Regions from separate parts of the Thalassotalea nanhaiensis genome, predicted to be linked through region 2. Evidence: predicted binding sites of a transcription regulator. Region 2 holds the regulator's gene; each other region holds the start of a gene.
The links. Region 2 encodes MetJ, which represses methionine synthesis genes. Its sites were predicted from a motif close to TAGACGTCTAGACGTCTA; they were not measured.

Region 1 (3,292 bases), 760 kb from region 2:
GTTAACAAATAAACTATTTTCATCTAGGTTTAACGCTTCTAAGCCAGATAATCGACAGGCAATTTTTTTAGCTTCTATTCTACGTGGAGTTACATTAGCGACACTATCAGCAATGCCTTTAATATGTGCCGGAGTTGTCCCGCAACAGCCGCCAACTATATTTAAAAATCCAGATTGAGCCCATTCAATAATATGCTTATTCATATCATCAACAGTAAAGTCGTATTCGCCAAACGCGTTCGGTAAGCCAGCATTGGGATGGGCAGAAACTGCAAAATCAGAAATATTGCTTAACTCTTCTACGTACTGTCTAAGCTCAACGGGGCCAAGGGCACAGTTTAAACCAAATGAAATTGGATTTGCGTGACGTAACGAGTTATAAAATGCTTCAGTCGTTTGCCCAGATAGCGTTCGTCCTGATGCATCGGTTATCGTACCTGAAATCATCAAAGGTAAACGATAGCCAATATCTGCAAAGACTTGCTCTACAGCAAACACGGCGGCTTTTGCATTAAGCGTATCAAAGATGGTTTCCAGCATGATTATATCTACGCCACCTTCAATCAAGGCTTCAATAGATTCTACATAGGCATCTTTTAGTTCATCAAAACTGACATTTCGAAACGCCGGGTTATTAACATCAGGAGAAATAGAACACGTACGGTTAGTTGGTCCTAACACACCGGCAACAAAACGCGGTTTTGTAGGCGTTGTTAAACTAATTTCATCTGCAACTTCTCGTGCAATTTGAGCTGATACCAAGTTTATTTCACGGCTAATATCTTCCATGTCGTAATCGGCCATGGCAATAGTAGTCGAGTTAAAGGTATTGGTTTCAATAATATCAGCACCAGCAAGCAAATATTGACGATGTATGTCTTTAATGACTTCACTCTGAGTTATAGACAATAAATCATTATTACCTTTTACATCACAGTGCCAGTCGACAAACCGTTCACCTCGATAGTCTTGCTCTTCAAACTTATGATCTTGGATCATGGTACCCATAGCACCATCAAGGACTAAAATTCGCTCTTGTAATTGTTGCTCTAATAAAATGCTTGTTGGAGATTTCACCGTAATAATTCCTGGATCTTAATTTAATAATTGCTGTTTGAGCTAATTTTCAAGGTTGTATGGAGTAATTTGATAAACATAATAATTTAGCCAATTGCTAAAGAGTAAACAGCCATGGCTCCGCCATTTGTTTTTCGGGGCAATATTTACATCATCACATTTAAAATAATTTTCGGGTATAAAAGAGCTTAGGCCTGCTTTTACATCGCGTTGGTATTCATCACTTAACGTACTGGCATCGTACTCAGGGTGACCGGTAACAAATACATGTTTTTTATCTTTTGTCGCCACAAGATAAACTCCAGCCTGATCAGACTCAGCAAGTACATTCAGTTCATTCACACTTTTATAAATTGCTTTATCAATCTCGCCATAACGAGAGTGTGGCACTGAAAACTCTTCTTCATAGCCCCTAGTTAATGGTTCCATAGAATCTAACGTTTGATGCTGGTACACACCTGACAGTTTTTTATCTCGTAATCTACGATTTAACCCATAGCGATAGTATAGTGCAGCGTGTGCAGCCCAACAGGAATACATAGTCGAAGTAACATTAGCGTGTGCCCAGTCAAACACTTCGGTGATTTTGTCCCAATAAGAAACATCTTCATAGTTAAGTTGGCCTAAAGGCGCGCCCGTTACTATTAAACCGTCATAATGCTTATGCTTAATATCATCGAACAAGCAGTAAAATTCATCTAAGTGTGCCTTTGGCGTATTTTTAGATTCATTCAAATTTAAACGTACAAATTCAATATTTATTTGCAGCGGCGTATTGGAAAGCATGCGCAATATTTGTATCTCAGCCTCAATTTTATTCGGCATTAAATTTAATATCGCAACTTGCATAGGTCGAATGTCTTGATTAACCGCCCTATTTTCAGACATGACAAAGATGTTCTCATTCGCGAGAACTGCCAGTGCAGGAAGTTGGTCAGGGATTTTAATCGGCATTAACTCAAACCTTTTAAATAGGAAAAACTTAATACTACTCATCCGTATAGAAATGTCAACATCTAAACGTATAGACGTCTAAATAAGATTTTTTTTATTATCAGTTGAGAATGATGAACGCGAGAACACATTCTTCACATAGATGAATCTTTAAGGAATGTGTTAGTAGTTGGATTAAAGACGATGAAATAATGCAGGAGTTGTTATCTAGGATATGAATAACACTGTACGTTGGGGTTGTATTTCTTCGTCCCTGAAGTGAGTCAACCTTGTAACATCCCTGTCAGGTTGGCATTCCTTCGTCCCTGAAGTGAGCCAACCTTGTAACATCCCTGTCAGGTTGGCATTACTTCGTCCCTGAAGTAAAAAACCCGCTCAATTGAGCGGGTTTTATTAATCATAGTGAGCTGTTTGAATACTATTCAGTTTCAGCTACTGCTTCTTCTTCAGTATCTTTAGCGGCAGTAAGTAATAAGCCACGTAATTTAGCGTCTAACTCTTTTGCCATTGCAGGGTTTTCTACAAGGTATTTGGTCGCATTTGCTTTACCTTGGCCGATACGTTCGCCCATACAGCTATACCATGCACCCGCTTTTTCTACCATTTTGTGCTTAACACCAAGGTCGATTAACTCACCTAAACTATTAATACCTTGACCGTATAATATTTGGAATTCAGCTTGTTTAAATGGAGGGGCAATTTTGTTTTTAACCACTTTAACTCGTGTTTCATTACCGGTGATTTCATCACCTTCTTTAACCGCACCGATACGACGAATATCTAAACGAACTGATGCATAGAACTTCAACGCATTACCACCAGTGGTGGTTTCAGGGTTTCCAAACATTACACCGATCTTCATACGGATCTGGTTAATAAAAATAAGCATTGTATTAGATTGCTTAAGGTTACCTGTAAGCTTACGCATTGCTTGTGACAACATACGAGCCTGTAGACCCATGTGGCTATCGCCCATATCGCCTTCAATTTCAGCTTTAGGTGTAAGAGCTGCAACAGAGTCGACTACGATTACGTCAACAGCACCAGAGCGGCTTAACATATCAACAATTTCTAACGCTTGTTCACCAGTATCTGGTTGCGAAACCAATAACTCATTAATGTTTACACCAAGCTTTTCAGCATAAATTGGGTCAAGGGCATGCTCGGCATCAACGAACGCACATACTTTACCATTGCGTTGCGCTTCAGCAATTACTTCTAGTGTAAGCGTTGTTTTACCACTTGATTCTGGACCATAGAT
Region 2 (3,292 bases):
TAAAGTCCCAAGGCTGCATAAAACCAACGCTGGGTGCATGATGAGCCGCCTTTAATATTCGGCCTAATACGTCATCGGGAATAGGGTCTGATTTAAACTCAGCACGCACATCTCGGCGAGAGAAAATAGTTTTGTAAACGGCGTCGCGTTCTGTTTGGTTAATGTTCACTGGAGTCACAAACTAATAAGTTGTAAGGGAGTTGGCTAATGATATAGAGGTTGAGTTAAACCGCCAATAATTTTCTTGCTTTGATTGATTATGATGAAATTTTATGCAAAATAAATTTGCACTTATCAATTACATGTGTAATCCTTATTTAAATTACAAGTGTAATCGATGGGCATATGATAGAAATAAGTAAAGCAGAATTTGAAGTATTGGAAGCTCTTTGGATGAATTATCCCGCGAGTGCCAATGACATTATTAACAAATTAAATGAAGAAAAGACCTGGCACGACAAAACCGTTAAAACACTTTTAAACCGCATGGTGAAAAAGGGTGCAATAAGTTTTGAAAAGCAACAAAGGCACTATTTATATTCACCCCTGTTAGAGCGAGAATCTTACACCTACAAAGAAGGCAAGAGTTTAGTCGAGCGCTTTTTTGGAGGAAGAATTGCACCTTTGGTTGCTGGTTTTGCAAAAACTGAAAAGTTATCAAAAGACGACATTGATGACCTGAAAAAAGTAATTGCTCAATGGGAGAAGGATAATGATTGATTGGCTTATTGAGCAGCAACTTGTCTTGTCTTCATTATTAATAGTACTGATTTTTTGTGAAACAAAACTGTTGCCGGCACTTGGCGCAAAATTTTGCTATGGCTTATACGCGGCGATACCCGTGGCATTAGTATTGGCTAATATGCCAGAGATATTAAAACCTGAACTTGCACCGCAAATAAGCCGTTATTTAGTGGCAATTAATAACAATAATGTAGCAATAGATAACAGCGTTATTTGGTTGACCGCTTGGTGCGTAGGTTGCTTTATTGTTATTGCCTCAAGCACTTTTTCACACCTGCAATTGCGAACTGCAGAAGTAGCGATAAAGCCGAACAGTAATACTGAAGCGCTTAACTTACCTGATTCATTAACCCCCTATGTAAGTAAGCATGTGGCAAGTCCGTTATTAATAGGATTACTTTTTCCAAAACTCATATTGCCAAAAAATTATTTGCAGATGTACAGCGCAAAACAGTTGGCCATGGTGATAGAGCACGAAGTTGTGCATTTTAAACGCCAGGATACTCGCTGTAATTTTATCGCGCTGATCTTATTAAGCCTATTTTGGTTTAACCCATTAATGTGGCTTGGTTATAAAAGCTTTAGAAGGCTGCAAGAAATCTCTTGTGATGAGAGCGTTTTAACTGACAAAAATACCGATGAAAAAATTCAATACAGTAAAGCGATGTTACTTAGTATCGAAAATACTAATAACCAGCTTTATGCATACACCCACTACACAGAGAAGCAAACTATGTTAAAAAGATTAAATTTTATTAAACAAAAACAACAGAACAAGCCTTTCGTTAAAGTTACTATGTTAGCGCTTATAGCAAGTTTATTAAGCAGTATGGCCATTGCCGAAAATACTCCCGCAGCTAAAAGTGCCGATGAGGTTGTTGCACCTGTAATGCGAGTTGAGCCAATTTACCCAGAAAAAGCGGTAAAAGAGAATTTAAATGGCTCTGTGGTTTTACAGTTTGATGTAACTGCTGCCGGTAAAGTAGAGAATGTAATTGTGATAAACGCAGAGCCTAAAAAGATATTCGACAAGTCAGCGAAAATAGCCTTAAGGCAGTGGCAATACCAAAGCTCTAGTCATGGTTTGAAGAACCAACTTGTACAATTAGATTTTGTGACTAAAAACAATGAAAAATCTGAAAGTTTAGTCGAACGAATTAAAGTGACCCAGTAAGCCTTTATTAATTAAACGACACAAACAAAAACAGCACCTAATTAGGTGCTGTTTTTTTGCTTATCCTCCTGAACCATGTATGGGGTAAAAGGAGGATTGATTAAGCAATTACTTATTCTTGTTCTTCATACTCAGAAAAGTCTGTAACGCCTTGCTCTTCTAGAATTTTACGAACACTTTCCGGTAAGATTTGCTCATTACCTTTAGCTAAATCACTATCGTCTGGTAATGGTTGCCCCGTAAACGCATGTAAAAATGCTTCACAAAGTAATTCACTATTTGTGGCGTGACGCAAATTTTGCACTTGTCTGCGTGTTCTTTCGTCAGTTAGAACTTTTAATACACGCAACGGTATAGATACAGTGATTTTTTTAACTTGCTCACTTTTTTTACCGTGTTGTGCATAAGGATTGATGTATTCCCCATTCCATTCAGCCATCGATATTCCCCATTAATATAAATTTTCTAAATCTTTCTTGTTATATATAAATTGTACTAGCTATAGATTTCTAGTCAACATCTAAAAGCAAAGATGTTTAGATGGCTAAAACTTCTTGACCTTGGAGGTGAATACGTTTAGATTTATAGACGTCTAAACATCTAGTTTTAAATTTACACCAAAATAACTGACGAAGAGCTGATTATGAAACACGATAAATTGAATACAATAGCTGTACAAGCTGGCATAAATAGTGATGAACATCATGGTGCTGTTGTACCTGCTATGCATTTATCGAGCACCTATAGTTTAAAAGGCTTTAATGAAAAGCGTCAGTATGATTATTCTCGTAGCGGTAACCCAACCCGTACAACACTCGCTGAGGTGATTGCCGATTTGGAAGGTGGCACAACTGGTGTGATTACCAGTACCGGTATGTCTGCAATTCATTTGGTATGCCAATTACTTACCAGTGAAGATACCTTGCTTATTCCACATGATTGTTATGGTGGCAGTTATCGTTTATTTACTCATTTAGCCGCGCGCGGAGTATTTAAGTTACAGGTAGTGGACCAAACAAATGAGCAGCAACTTAATGAAGCACTTGCGCAAAAGCCTAAGTTGGTGTTGTTAGAAACACCGAGTAATCCATTGTTACGTCTTGTTGATATCGCAAAAATTTGTCAGCAAGCGAAAGCTGTCGGCGCCTTGGTTGCGGTAGACAACACCTTTTTATCACCTTTATTACAACGCCCGTTAGACCTAGGTGCAGACATTGTTATTCATTCAACCACCAAATTTATCAATGGTCACTCAGATGTAGTAGGCGGTGCGGTGGTTACCAAAGACGCTGAGCTTGGAGAAACATTAACGTGGTGGGCAAATTGTATTGGTATTACCGGCTCACCATTTGATAGCTATTTAACCCTGCGCGG
Region 3 (3,292 bases), 1.2 Mb from region 2:
TAGCATTGCGGTATACCTTGCCAATGATGGTGAGTTAGATTTGGTTGATTTTATTGATTGGTGCTGGCAACAAAACAAGCAAGTTTACTTGCCGGTAATACATCCGTTTTGTAAGGGCCATTTGTTGTTTTTGCATTATCAGCCTACAACCAAGTTAGTAAGCAATAAATATGGCATTTTTGAACCTAAGTTAAATGTAGCTAATGTGCTGCCGGTAAATCAATTGGATGTGTTAATAACGCCACTGGTAGCATTTGACAACCAAGGTGATCGCATTGGTATGGGCGGTGGTTTTTATGATAGAACGTTAGCCAACTGGCACCATCAAACTAAGCGACAAACAAGGCTGCAACAGCTTGAAGCAAAACAGATAAAGCCTTTCCCTATCGGCGTAGCCCATCACTGTCAAAAAATAGCGAAAGTACCAGTTGAACCTTGGGACATCCGTTTACCAGAAATTTTAACGCCTTAAATCACAGCTATTTTCTAAATTAAATATTTAACCGCAACACATACAAGGTTATAATCTGTGCAATCAATATCTATATACATACAAACACCGAACAGGACTGATAATGACCCAAGATGAAATGAAAAAAGCCGCTGCAATAAAAGCATTAGAATTTGTTGAGCAAGACAGCATCGTTGGTGTGGGCACAGGCTCAACGGTAAATCATTTTATCGACGCTTTAGCCACAATAAAACACACGATAGTTGGCGCAGTATCAAGTTCAGAAGCATCTACCGAGCGATTAAAAGGCTACGGCATTGAAGTGTTCGACTTAAACTCGGTTGACGATTTATCGGTATATGTAGACGGCGCAGATGAAATTACCGAGCACATGCATATGATCAAAGGCGGCGGTGCAGCCCTAACCCGTGAGAAAATTGTTGCAGCTGTTGCTAAAAAATTCGTTTGTATTTGTGATGAAAGCAAACAAGTTGGCGTATTAGGCAATTTTCCATTACCGGTTGAAGTTATTCCAATGGCGCGCAGCTACGTTGCACGTGAATTAGTAAAACTTGGTGGCGACCCAGTCTACCGAGAAGGTGTTATTACCGATAACGGTAATGTCATTTTAGATGTGTATAACATGCAAATTTTAAATCCGGTAGAAATGGAAACTAAAATTAATGCCTTAGTTGGCGTAGTAACCAATGGTTTATTTGCTGATCGCGGTGCAGATGTATTGGTACTTGGTACGCCTAATGGCAGCAAGGTGATTAGTTAACCTAAGCTAAGTAAGCACCTTAATAAAAATAAAGGCAGTTTTACTGCCTTTATTTTTAACGGTAAATTAATCGTATAAAGCATCCCCCACCTAGCCTTCACCGAATAATATTCTAAACATACCTAATACACAGTATTAAAGTCACCTTGGATAAAAATTTCCGATTTAAATAAAAACCAGAAAAAACACAACTTTGCTCTGTTATAAAATAGAGTAAAATGCACTAAAATAGTTCTTTCGAGTTTTAACTCTATATGTTAGTTTATAACCTCATTCAGATATCTAGCCATCTAAAACCGTTAGATTTTACCAACCCAATTTGTTATTTAATATGCATGCTGAATAATATTCAGTGGCAGTACATAAAGAGTTAATCAGCTATGACCAGAAAATCTTTGCACAAAGACAAAATTAAAATCCTTCTTCTTGAAGGCGTACACCAATCAGCTTTAGAAGTACTAAAGACGAACGGTTATAGCAACATTGAATACGTAAAAAGCGCATTGGATGATGAAGAGCTGAAAGAAAAAATTAAAGACGTACACTTTATTGGTATTCGCTCACGCACCCAGTTAACTGACGATGTAATCGCTTGTGCTAACAAACTAGCCGCTATTGGCTGTTTTTGTATTGGTACTAACCAAGTAAATATTGAAGCTGCGCAAATTCGCGGTATTCCAGTATTTAACGCACCGTTTTCAAATACTCGTTCAGTGGCAGAATTAGTATTAGGCGAAACGTTGTTATTACTGCGTGGTATTCCAGAAAAAAGCGCCCTTGCCCATAGAGGTGTTTGGCAAAAATCTGCGGTTGGCTCTGTTGAAGCTCGTGGTAAAACCTTAGGTATTATTGGTTACGGTCACATTGGTACACAGTTAGGTATTTTAGCCGAGCATGTTGGCATGCGCGTTAAGTTTTACGACATTGAAACCAAACTTCCACTTGGTAACGCCAGCCAAGTAGATAGCATGACCGAATTATTAAACATTGCCGATGTTATTACCTTACACGTGCCAGAAACTGCTTCTACACAAAATATGATGGGTGTTGCAGAGTTTGATGCGATGAAACAAGGCGCCATATTTATTAATGCCGCGCGCGGTACTGTGGTTGACATTGATGCACTGGCCGAAGCGCTTGAGTCGAAAAAACTGGGCGGCGCGGCAATTGATGTATTCCCGGTAGAGCCGGGTTCAAATGATGAAGAGTTTGTTTCTCCACTGCGCGCCTTTGATAATGTTATTTTAACGCCGCACATTGGTGGGAGCACCAAAGAAGCACAAGAAAACATTGGCCGTGAAGTATCAGGTAAAATTGTTAAGTACTCAGACAATGGCTCAACGTTATCTGCGGTTAACTTCCCGGAAGTATCACTGCCAGCTCATACTGACCGTTCACGTTTGTTCCATATACATCACAACCAACCGGGTGTATTAACGCAAATTAACCAAGCGTTTGCCGAGCGTGACATCAACATTGCCGCGCAGTATTTACAAACTGACGATAAAATTGGTTACGTAGTTATCGATGTTGAATCACATTATTCTGAAACCGCATTAAAAGAATTAAAAGCGATTGATGGCACAATTCGCGCACGTTTAATTCACTAGTTGATTTATGACTTAGTAAAGATTAATTTAGGTAATATAAACAAACTTGAATGAATCAAATGCCAGAACAAGCTAAAGCCGACTGTAGTATTAATGCCACAGTCGGTTTTTTAATTAACACTACCAAGCTAACCATGTTACCGCTTTCAGCGGCAGACAAAACGCTATACCAACAACTGTATTGCAACGCTGAAGTGTGCAAGCATATTGGCGGCGTAATAAGTGCTGAACAGGCACAAGTAAGTTTTGAACGCAGCATCAAACAAAACCGAACTGGTAAACGTTTAACTTGGGTGATTAGGGATAAATACAGTCATCAACGTTTAGGTATTTGTGCCTGTGTTTGGCCAAAAGAGCCAGCTAAACAAAACCATGATAATAACAGCCCCACCATAAATACTGACAATACGGCTGAATTAGGATTACTACTGTTACCACAGTTTTGCGGTA

Region 1: the regulator MetJ is predicted to act here: its motif matches at 2,095-2,112, upstream of metA (homoserine O-acetyltransferase MetA).
Region 3: the regulator MetJ is predicted to act here: its motif matches at 1,508-1,525, upstream of serA (phosphoglycerate dehydrogenase).

Annotation. Positions count from the first base shown of each region.
Region 1 covers NZ_CP134146.1:1,016,749-1,020,040, reverse strand. Annotated here, with positions in the region: gene metH (methionine synthase) at 1-1,086, opposite strand, end outside; gene metA (homoserine O-acetyltransferase MetA) at 1,120-2,031, opposite strand; gene recA (recombinase RecA) at 2,450-3,292, opposite strand, start outside.
Region 2 covers NZ_CP134146.1:260,901-264,192, forward strand. Annotated here, with positions in the region: gene bluB (5,6-dimethylbenzimidazole synthase) at 1-169, opposite strand, end outside; gene RI845_RS01200 (BlaI/MecI/CopY family transcriptional regulator) at 346-720, shown strand; gene RI845_RS01205 (M56 family metallopeptidase) at 713-1,918, shown strand; gene metJ (met regulon transcriptional regulator MetJ) at 2,031-2,357, opposite strand; gene metB (cystathionine gamma-synthase) at 2,562-3,292, shown strand, end outside.
Region 3 covers NZ_CP134146.1:3,378,587-3,381,878, forward strand. Annotated here, with positions in the region: gene RI845_RS14580 (5-formyltetrahydrofolate cyclo-ligase) at 1-472, shown strand, start outside; gene rpiA (ribose-5-phosphate isomerase RpiA) at 576-1,232, shown strand; gene serA (phosphoglycerate dehydrogenase) at 1,613-2,842, shown strand; gene RI845_RS14595 (GNAT family N-acetyltransferase) at 2,893-3,292, shown strand, end outside.